3 regions of the Streptomyces sp. NBC_01537 genome follow, and region 1 is predicted to be linked to each of the others. Evidence: riboswitches for the same ligand, from Rfam matches in the RefSeq annotation. Region 1 holds a riboswitch; each other region holds the start of a gene.
The links. Region 1 has a riboswitch for thiamine pyrophosphate ahead of OG607_RS12515 (ECF transporter S component). Riboswitches for the same ligand answer to the same signal wherever they lie in the genome.
Positions count from the first base shown of each region.

Region 2: another riboswitch for thiamine pyrophosphate. It lies ahead of thiC (phosphomethylpyrimidine synthase ThiC); the one in region 1 lies ahead of OG607_RS12515 (ECF transporter S component).
Region 3: another riboswitch for thiamine pyrophosphate. It lies ahead of thiO (glycine oxidase ThiO); the one in region 1 lies ahead of OG607_RS12515 (ECF transporter S component).

Region 1 is NZ_CP109392.1:2,730,906-2,734,172, reverse strand. It holds gene OG607_RS12525 (phosphatidate cytidylyltransferase) at 1-482, shown strand, start outside; gene rlmN (23S rRNA (adenine(2503)-C(2))-methyltransferase RlmN) at 529-1,635, shown strand; TPP riboswitch at 1,685-1,804, shown strand; gene OG607_RS12515 (ECF transporter S component) at 1,797-2,369, shown strand; gene OG607_RS12510 (ABC transporter ATP-binding protein) at 2,383-3,267, shown strand, end outside.
Region 2 is NZ_CP109392.1:4,935,941-4,939,207, reverse strand. It holds gene thiC (phosphomethylpyrimidine synthase ThiC) at 1-1,275, opposite strand, end outside; TPP riboswitch at 1,268-1,382, opposite strand; gene OG607_RS22720 (YibE/F family protein) at 1,444-2,700, shown strand; gene OG607_RS22715 (hypothetical protein) at 2,712-2,912, shown strand; gene OG607_RS22710 (flotillin family protein) at 3,046-3,267, shown strand, end outside.
Region 3 is NZ_CP109392.1:7,560,829-7,564,095, reverse strand. It holds gene thiE (thiamine phosphate synthase) at 1-177, opposite strand, end outside; gene OG607_RS34780 (Rv2175c family DNA-binding protein) at 214-579, opposite strand; gene OG607_RS34775 (NAD(P)/FAD-dependent oxidoreductase) at 637-1,827, opposite strand; TPP riboswitch at 1,914-2,026, shown strand; gene thiO (glycine oxidase ThiO) at 2,019-3,182, shown strand; gene thiS (sulfur carrier protein ThiS) at 3,179-3,267, shown strand, end outside.

The DNA.
Region 1 (3,267 bases):
CGGGCGTCTTCGCCGCCTTCTACGTGCCCTTCCTGGCCACCTTCGTCTCGATGATGCTGGCCGCTCACGACGGCGCCTGGCGGGTCTTCGTCTTCCTCGTCCTCACGGTGATCAGCGACACCGGCGCGTACGCGGTCGGCTGGCGCTTCGGCACCCACAAGCTCGCCCCGCGCATCAGCCCCGGCAAGACCCGTGAGGGCCTCGTCGGCGCGGTGACCTTCGCCATGACGGCCGGCGCCCTGCTGATGCACTTCCTCATCGAGGACGGCCAGTGGTGGCAGGGCCTGCTGCTGGGCCTCGCCGTCGCCACCAGTGCGACGCTGGGCGACCTCGGCGAGTCCATGATCAAGCGCGACCTCGGCATCAAGGACATGGGCAAGGTGCTGCCGGGGCACGGGGGCATCATGGACCGCCTCGACTCCCTGCTGCCGACGGCGCCGGTGGTCTGGCTGCTGCTGGTGGTCTTCGTGGGAGCCGGCTGAGCGCCGGGCCGAGCGGTTTCCGGGCTGTGGGAGACTGGTAGGCGTTATGCCTAAGCCCGGAGAACTCACTTTCGTCACGCCGCGCGGTGCCAAGAAGCCCCCGCGGCACCTCGCCGACCTCACTCCCGCAGAGCGCAAGGAGGCGGTCGCCGAGCTCGGCGAGAAGCCGTTCCGCGCGAAGCAGCTCTCGCAGCACTACTTCGCGCGGTACGCGGACGACCCCGCGGCCTGGACCGACATCCCGGCGGCCTCGCGCGACAAACTGGCGAGCGACCTCATGCCCGAGCTGATGTCGGTCGTCCGGCACATCTCGTGCGACGACGACACGACCCGCAAGACGCTGTGGCGACTCTTCGACGGCACGCTCGTCGAGTCCGTGCTGATGCGCTATCCGGACCGGGTCACCATGTGCATCAGCTCGCAGGCCGGCTGCGGCATGAACTGCCCGTTCTGCGCGACCGGCCAGGCGGGCCTGGACCGCAATCTGTCGACGGCCGAGATCGTGCACCAGATCGTGGCCGCCATGCGCGCGCTGCGCGATGGCGAGATCCCTGGTGGGCCCGCCCGGTTGAGCAACATCGTCTTCATGGGCATGGGCGAGCCGCTCGCCAACTACAACCGCGTCGTCGGCTCCATCCGCCGCCTCACCGACCCCGAGCCGGACGGTCTGGGACTGTCGCAGCGCGGCATCACGGTCTCCACGGTCGGCCTGGTCCCGGCGATGCTGCGCTTCGCCGACGAGGGCTTCAAGTGCCGCCTCGCGGTTTCGCTGCATGCGCCTGACGACGAGCTGCGCGACACTCTCGTGCCGGTCAACACCCGCTGGAAGGTACGGGAGGTGCTGGACGCCGCGTGGCACTACGCGGACGTCTCGGGCCGCCGTATCTCCATCGAGTACGCGCTGATCAAGGACATCAACGACCAGGCCTGGCGCGCCGATCTGCTCGGCAGGCTCCTCAAGGGCCACCGGGTGCACGTCAACCTGATTCCGCTCAACCCGACGCCCGGCTCGAAGTGGACGGCGTCGCGTCCGGAGGACGAGCGGGCGTTCGTGGCGGCCCTGGAGTCGCACGGGGTGCCGGTGACGGTCCGGGACACCCGGGGCCAGGAGATCGACGGGGCGTGCGGGCAGCTGGCGGCTTCCGAGCGCTGACCTGCGCTGCTACAGTTCGCAGCGCACGATCGCACAACAGTACAAAAGAACATTCCGACAGGGGAGCGCACACAGCGCTGAGAGTGCGGCGCCGTCATCGAACGGTGGGCCGCAGACCCTCGAACCTGATCCGGGTAATGCCGGCGAAGGGAGTCATCACCATGAGCAGCAATCGCTGGCGGACCGTCGACATCGTCGTCACCGCCGTCCTCGGCGCCGCGTTCGGCGTCATCTTCTGGGCCTGGAACACCCTGTGGGAAGGCGCGGCCAACGCCATACCCCTGCCCGGCCGGGCCGTCCTGTACGGCGTCTGGCTGGTGCCGGCGGTCCTCGGCCCGCTGGTGATCCGCAAGCCCGGCGCCGGCATCTTCTGCGAGGTCGTCGCCGCCACCGTCGCGACCTTCTTCGGCTCCCCGTGGGGCCTGGTCACGCTGCTGTACGGAGTGCTGCAGGGCCTGGCCGGCGAGTTCGGCTTCGCGCTCTCCGCCTATCGCAGCTGGCGCTGGCCCACCGCGCTGGCGGGCGGTGTGCTGGCCGGTGCGGCGGCGGCGCTGCTGGACATCGTGCTCTACTACCCGACGACCGGCACCGGCTGGAAGACCGCGTACGCCGCGCTGGTCATCGCCAGCTCGGCCGTGATCGCCGGGCTCGGCAGCCTCGCGCTGACCAAGTCCCTCGCCCAGACCGGAGCGCTCGACCCGTTCCCGTCCGGGCGGGAGCGCGTCGCGGTCTGAGGCTCTGGCTCGTATGACAGTCGTACGCCTCCGGGGCTTCGGCCACCGGCACGCCGGGCGGCGCCGCTGGGCGCTGCGCGGCGTCGACCTCGACATCGCGCACGGCGAGCGGGTCGCGCTGCTCGGCCCTTCGGGGGCGGGCAAGTCGACGCTGCTTGCCGCGCTCGCGGGGCTGCTGCCGCCGGAGTCGGGCGAACGCGAGGGCACCATCGAGGTCCGGGAGCGGACGGGCATCGTCTTCCAGGACCCGCAGTCCCAGCTCGTCATGGCCCGGGCCGGCGACGACGTGGCCTTCGGACTGGAGAACACCGGCACTCCGGCCGAGCGCATCTGGCCGCTCGTCGACGACGCGCTGCGCAGGGTCGGTTTCCCGTACGGCCGGGACCGGCCGGTCGCCGCGCTCTCCGGCGGCGAGCAGCAGCGGCTCGCGCTCGCGGGCGCCCTCGTGTCCCGGCCCGCACTGCTGCTGCTCGACGAGCCCACCGCCAACCTCGACCCGGACGGCGCACGGCTGGTGCGCGGCGCCCTGGCCGGGCTCGACGGCACCACGATGATCATCGTCGAGCACCGGGTCGCCGAGCTGGTGCCGTTGCTGGACCGGGTGATCGTGCTGGAGCCCGGCGGCGGCATCCGTGCCGACGGACCGCCCGGGCGGATCTTCACCGAGTACGGTGACGAACTGGCCGCGGACGGCGTGTGGGTGCCGGGCCGTCCGCCCGAGCTGCGCATGCCGCGCACCGCGCCCGGCGAAGCGCTGCTGCGCAAGGGCGATATCGAGGTCCGCGCCGCCGAGGCCCTGGCCGTCACCGGCCCCAACGGAGTGGGTAAGACGACCCTCGCCCTCCAGCTGGGCGGTCTGCGCAAGCCGGCCGGCAGCCCGGTCACCGCCACCGCCGCC
Region 2 (3,267 bases), 2.2 Mb from region 1:
GATGTGGTCGTACGCGGGGGCGATGTCGGTGGTCAGCGGCCCGAGTGTGTAGAAGGGGGCTTCCTCGCAGATCTCCTGCTGGAGGTCGATGTTCTCCTTGATCTTGTGCATCGGGACATGGCCCGGGCCCTCGATCATCGTCTGGACGTTGTGGCGCTTGGCGATGGTGTTCAGCTCGCCGAGAGTGCGCAGCTCCGCGAACTGCGCCTCGTCGTTGGCGTCGGCGATCGAGCCGGGGCGCAGGCCGTCGCCGAGGGAGTACGTGACGTCGTAGGCGGCGAGGATCTCGCAGAGCTCCTCGAAGTTCTCGTAGAGGAAGCTCTCCCGGTGGTGGGCGAGGCACCAGGCCGCCATGATCGAGCCGCCGCGGGAGACAATGCCGGTCTTGCGGGCGGCGGTGAGCGGGACGTAGCGCAGCAGGACGCCGGCGTGGACGGTCATGTAGTCGACGCCCTGCTCGGCCTGCTCGATGACGGTGTCCTTGTAGATGTCCCAGGTGAGCTCCTCGGCCTTGCCGTCGACCTTCTCCAGCGCCTGGTAGAGGGGGACGGTGCCGATGGGGACGGGGGAGTTGCGCAGCACCCACTCGCGGGTGGTGTGGATGTTGCGGCCGGTGGAGAGGTCCATGACGGTGTCGGCGCCCCAGCGGGTGGCCCAGGTCATCTTGTCGACCTCCTCCTCGATGGAGGAGGTGACGGCGGAGTTGCCGATGTTGGCGTTGACCTTCACCAGGAACCGCTTGCCGATGATCATCGGCTCGATCTCGGGGTGGTTGACGTTGGCCGGGAGGACGGCCCGGCCGGCCGCGATCTCCTCGCGTACGACCTGCGGCTGGACGTTCTCGCGGATCGCGACGTACTCCATCTCCGGGGTGATCTCACCGCGGCGGGCGTACGCGAGCTGGGTGACGGCCTGTCCGTCCCGGCCGCGCCGGGGGAGCCGGGGGCGGCCGGGGAAGACCGCGTCGAGGTTGCGCAGGCCGCCCCGGGGGGAGGTGTGCTTGAGGCCGTCGTCCTCGGGGCGGACGGGGCGGCCCGGGTACTCCTCGGTGTCGCCGCGGGCGACGATCCAGTTCTCGCGGAGCGGCGGCAGGCCCCGGCGGACGTCGGTGGTGATGCTGGGGTCGGTGTACGGGCCGGAGGTGTCGTACAGCGTCACATCGCGGCCGTTGGTGAGGTGCACCTGTCGCACGGGGACAGCGATGTCCGGGCGTGACCCGGTCACGTACCCCTTGTGCCAGCCGATTTCGCGCGTGCGTGCATCCTGCATGGTCATGAGACCTACTCCCTACGCCGGCATTACCCGGTAACAGGTTCAGCGGTCGGCGCAGCTGTCGTCAGCGCCCTCTCAGCCCGGTGCTCCGAGCTCCCGCGTTTGCAAAGGTGTCATCACGCTAGCGGGTCCCCCGGGACGTACACCAGTGGGTGTTGCGATGATCGGTTCGTGGACACTGGCACCGATCACTCGCATTCGCATTCGCACGCCCATGCGCATGGGCCGGTGCATCCGGTCTCCCGGCATCTGCGCAATGTCATCGCCGCGGTGCTGGTGCCCTTCGCCGTCGCGGTCGTCGCCGGGCTGATCGTGCTGTGGCCGGGCGGGGTGCCGGCGCACCAGCGGACGGGGGTCGGCTTCGACCAGCAGACCCAGTCCGGACAGGTCGTCAAGATCGTGAGCCTGAAGTGCTCGGAGGCCAACGCGGGCAGTGGTGCGAGCGGCGATGCGTCCATCTGCAAGCGGGCGACCATCGAGGTCACCTCGGGCAAGGACAAGGGCCGCACCTTCACCGAGATCGTCCAGCCGACCCAGTCCCGGCAGTACTCGCTCAACCAGAAGGTCGTGCTCGCGTACGCCCCCAAGGCCCCCAAGGAGCTGCAGTACTCGGTGACGGACGTCGACCGGTCCTTCCCGATGTATCTGCTCGCCGGGCTCTTCGCGGTCGCGGTGATCGCCATCGGCCGCATGCGCGGGCTGCTCGCGCTGATCGCGCTGGTCATCAGCTTCGCGATCCTGTCGCTGTTCATCCTCCCGGCGATCCTGCGCGGCGATCCTCCGCTGCTGGTGGCGGTGATCGGCAGCAGCGCCATCATGCTGATCGCGCTCTACATGTGCCACGGCCTCAACGCCCGCACCTCGGTGGCGGTGATCGGCACCCTCTGCTCGCTCTTCCTGATCGGTGTCCTCGGCTCGGTCTTCATCGCCTGGAGCCATCTGACCGGCAACACCTCGGACGAGACCGGCACCATCCACGCCCTCTACCCCAACATCGAGATCCGGGGCCTGCTGCTCGCGGGCGTCATCATCGGCTCGCTCGGTGTGCTCGACGATGTGACGGTGACCCAGACCTCGGCCGTGTGGGAGCTCAAGGAGGCCGATCCCACGGCCGACTGGCGCAAGCTGTACATCGCCGCGATGCGGATCGGCCGGGACCACATCGCCTCGGTGGTCAACACCCTGGTCCTGGCGTACGCGGGCGCCGCGCTGCCGCTGCTGCTGCTCTTCTCGATCGCCAGCCGCAGCGTGCTGGGCGTCGCGGGCAGCGAGCTCGTCGCGGAGGAGATCGTACGGACCCTGGTCGGCAGCATCGGCCTGGTGGCCTCGGTGCCGCTGACGACGGTGATGGCAGCGTTGGTGGTGTCGGCGGACCGCGGCCACAACAATGGCGTCAGCAGCGGGGGACGCCGGCGCCGCGCGAAGTGAGGGGGATCCCCGTGATCGGGCTACAGGGCAGGGTGACGGGGACGGTCGGACCGGGCCTGGTCGGCGAGGTGATCGTCAAGGTGCGGGGTGGCGCGGAGGCCTTTCTGGCGTATCCCGTGACACCGGGGGAGCGGCTGGAGCCGGGCACGCTGATCGTGGTCGTCGAATACCAGGCGCCGCGCACGGTGTACGTCGCCGCCGCATACGGCTGAACCCGCGCTGACCTGCCGGGATCCGACTGCGCGTCAAAATTGTGACAAGGAATCGTAAGCGTCTTCCAGCGCGGCTCGCGCAGGCGCACACTCCCGTACGCGGCCCCAATCCGGGGCCATCGTAAGGGGGCGTATGCCGATGTTCATCGGCGCCGTGGCGGGAGTGGTTCTCGCCGCAATCATCATCTCGGTCGGGATTTTCAAGCTCATGTGGCGGGTCGCCGAACCGAACGAAGCTCTGGTCATCTCAGGCTCCAAGCACCGCACGGAGGGGCTTGAGGAGGGGATGGGCTTCCGTATCGTCACCGGGCGCGGGACGCTGGTCGTTCCGGGCGTGCAGGCGGTGCGCAAGCTG
Region 3 (3,267 bases), 4.8 Mb from region 1:
GAGGACCGCGAGGTGTTCCAGCTCCTCGCGGGCCTCGATCCCCTTGTCGCGCAGCTGGATGACGTCCACGCCCGAGCCGAGCACCTCGTCCGCGAAAGCGGCCAGGTCGCCCTGCCGCTTACGGGCGTCGGTGCACAGGTAGACGCGGGCGTCGGCGAGCTGCGCGCGGGTGGTCATACGGAAGGTCCCCTGGGGTTCGCTCTGGGCGGCGGGCTAGAGGGCGAGCGCCTGGGCGCGGCGCTTCACCTCGGTCCCGCGATTCTCGCGCAGCGCCTGCACCGGCGTGCCGGGCAGGGTGGGGTCAGGGGTGAAGAGCCATTCGAGGGCCTCTTCGTCGTTGAACCCGTCGTCCTTGAGCAGGTTCAGCGTTCCGGCGAGGCCCTTCACGATCTTGTCTTCGCCGAGGAAGTCGGCGGGAACCATCAGGACCCGGTTCTCACCGCGGCGCACCGCGATCAGCTGACCTTCCTTGATCAGCGGCCGGATGCGGGTCACCTCCAGGCCGAGCCGCTCCGCGACATCGGGGAGCGTCAGCCAGGACGGTACGAGGGCGTCAATCTTTGCGTCGATCTCGGTCACAGGCACAAGCCTGCCATCCCGGACCGACAGTGCGATACCGCACCGCTCATTGAGCGCCTACCGAGCCGCCGCCTTGAGGGGAACGGCCGGGTCCGCTGCCGCCGCCGTATCCAGCCGGGCGCCGCGCTCGATGAGCTTACGTCCCTGCGCGAGGTCCCGCGGGCGGCCCACGGCCAGCAGCGCCGTCAGCGCCCCGTCGCGCAGCCAGCACACCGACCACGCCGGGCCGTCCGGGTCGCCGCGCCACAGCACCGTGTCGGCCGGGGAACGGTGCCCCGCGTACTGCACGAAGCGGCCGAACTGCTCGGACCAGAAGTACGGCACCGGGTCGTAGCGCTCGTCCTCGCCCAGCAGGTTCGCGGCGGCGGTCCTCGGGCCCTGGAGCGCGTTGTCCCAGTGGTGGATCAGCAGCCGCGTCCCGTAGCGCGCCGACGGGAACGACGCGCAGTCCCCGACCGCGTACACCTCCGGCACGGACGTACGCAGCCGGTCGTCCGCCAGCACCGAGCGGTCCCCCGGGTCCAGCGCCACGCCCGAGCCGGCCAGCCAGCCCGTGGCGGGGCGCGCTCCGACGCCCACCACGACCGCCCCGGCGGGCAGCCGGGTCCCGTCCGCCAGCAACACCGCCCCGGGCTCCACGCCCGCCACGGCGGTGCTCGTCCGCAGCTCCACGCCCGCCTCGGCGTACCAGCCGCGCATGCGCTCGCCGATCTCCGCCGGCAGCGCGCCGGCCAGCGGCCGGTCCGCCGCTTCCACCACGGTCACCGCGCAGCCCGCCTGGCGTGCCGCCGTGGCGAACTCCGCGCCGATCCAGCCGGCGCCGACCACGACGATGTCGCGCTTCGCCTCCAGCACGGGGCGCAGCGCGGCCGCGTCGTCCAGCGTGCGCAGCGCGTGCGCGGTCTCGGTCCCGGGCAGGGTCACCGGCTGCGCGCCGGTCGCGATCACCAGGTGGTCGTACGGGATCGCTTCCCCGTCGGCCGTCGTGACGGTGCGCTCCGCCGGGCTCAGCGTCGCGGCCTCGCGGCCCAGCAGCAGCTCGACGTCGAGCGCCCTGAAGTCCACGTCGAAAGCCGCCGTCGTCACGCCCTTGGACAGCGGCGGCCTGTCGTACGGCGCGTGCGGCTCCTCCCCGAGGAGCGTGATCGCCCCGCCCCAGCCCTGTTCCCGTAGGGACACCGCTGTCTGGACCCCGGCCATTCCGGCCCCGACGATGACGGTTCGCCGCGCGCTGTCGCTGCTGCTCACGGTTCACGGTAACCCCGCGGGGTCCGTCGTCGCGTGCGGCCCGCCCTGCCCGGTCCGAGGGTTGTCGCGCTAGGGTGGCAACGCGAAAACGCACTCGCGGGAGCCCGGCGGACCGGGCTGAGAGGGCGGCTGACCGGCCGCCGACCGTACGAACCTGATCCGGGTCATGCCGGCGAAGGGAGCAGAAGCAGATGCATCGCTATGACGTCGTCGTCGTGGGCGGCGGCCTCATCGGCCTGGTCACGGCGTGGCGGGCGGCCCAGCAGGGCCTGCGCACAGCCGTGGCGGACCCGGAACCGGGCGGCGGAGCCGCGCACGTGGCGGCGGGGATGCTGGCCGCCGTGACGGAGCTGCAGTACGGGGAGCAGACCCTCCTGGACCTCAACCTCGCCTCCGCGCGCCAGTACCCGGCCTTCGTCGCGGAGCTGACCGAGGCGACGGGCCTGGAGCTCGGCTATCGCCGGTGCGGCACGCTCGCCGTGGCGCTGGACTCGGACGACCGCGCGCATCTGCGCGAGCTGCACGCGTTCCAGCATTCCCTGGGCCTGGAATCGCAGTGGCTCAGCGGCCGGGAGTGCCGCCGTCTGGAGCCGATGCTCGCGCCGGGCGTACGAGGCGGCCTGCGCGTGGACGGGGACCATCAGATCGACCCGCGCCGCCTCGCGAAGGCGCTGCTGCGCGCGGCGGACAGGGCCGGCGTGGCGTTCCACCGCCGGCAGGTCGCCCGCGTCGATCTCGGGCTCGACGGCCGGGCCAGGGGCGCCACGCTGGCCGACGGGACGACGCTCACGGCCGGGCAGACGGTGCTCGCCGCGGGCAGCCGCAGCGGCAGTGTCGAGGGGCTGCCGGAGGACGCGCTGCCGCCGGTGCGCCCGGTGAAGGGGCAGGTGCTGCGCCTGCGCATACCGGCGGACTACGCGCCGTTCCTCTCCCGCACCGTACGGGCCGTCGTGCGCGGCGGGCACGTGTATCTCGTGCCGCGCGAGAACGGTGAGCTGGTCGTCGGCGCGACCAGTGAGGAGCTGGGCTGGGACACCACGGTCACCGCGGGCGGGGTGTACGAGCTGCTGCGGGACGCTCACGAACTCGTACCGGGTATCACCGAGCTCCCGCTGACCGAGACCCTCGCGGGCCTGCGCCCCGGCTCGCCGGACAACGCGCCGATGCTCGGGCATGCGCGCACCGTGCCGGGGCTGCTGCTGGCGACCGGGCATCACCGCAACGGCGTGCTGCTCACGCCCGCGACCGGCGACATCATGGCCGAGCTGCTGACCGGCGGCGAAGTCCCCGCGTACGCCCGGCCCTTCTCCCCCGACCGCTTCCACTCCCCGTCCCTGCTGGAGCAGCCCGCATGACCGCCTCCGTCTCCGCCTCCGCCTCCGCCTCCGCCTCCGTTTCAGTCTCGGTGAACGGCGAGCCGCGCGAACTCGCGCCCGGGCT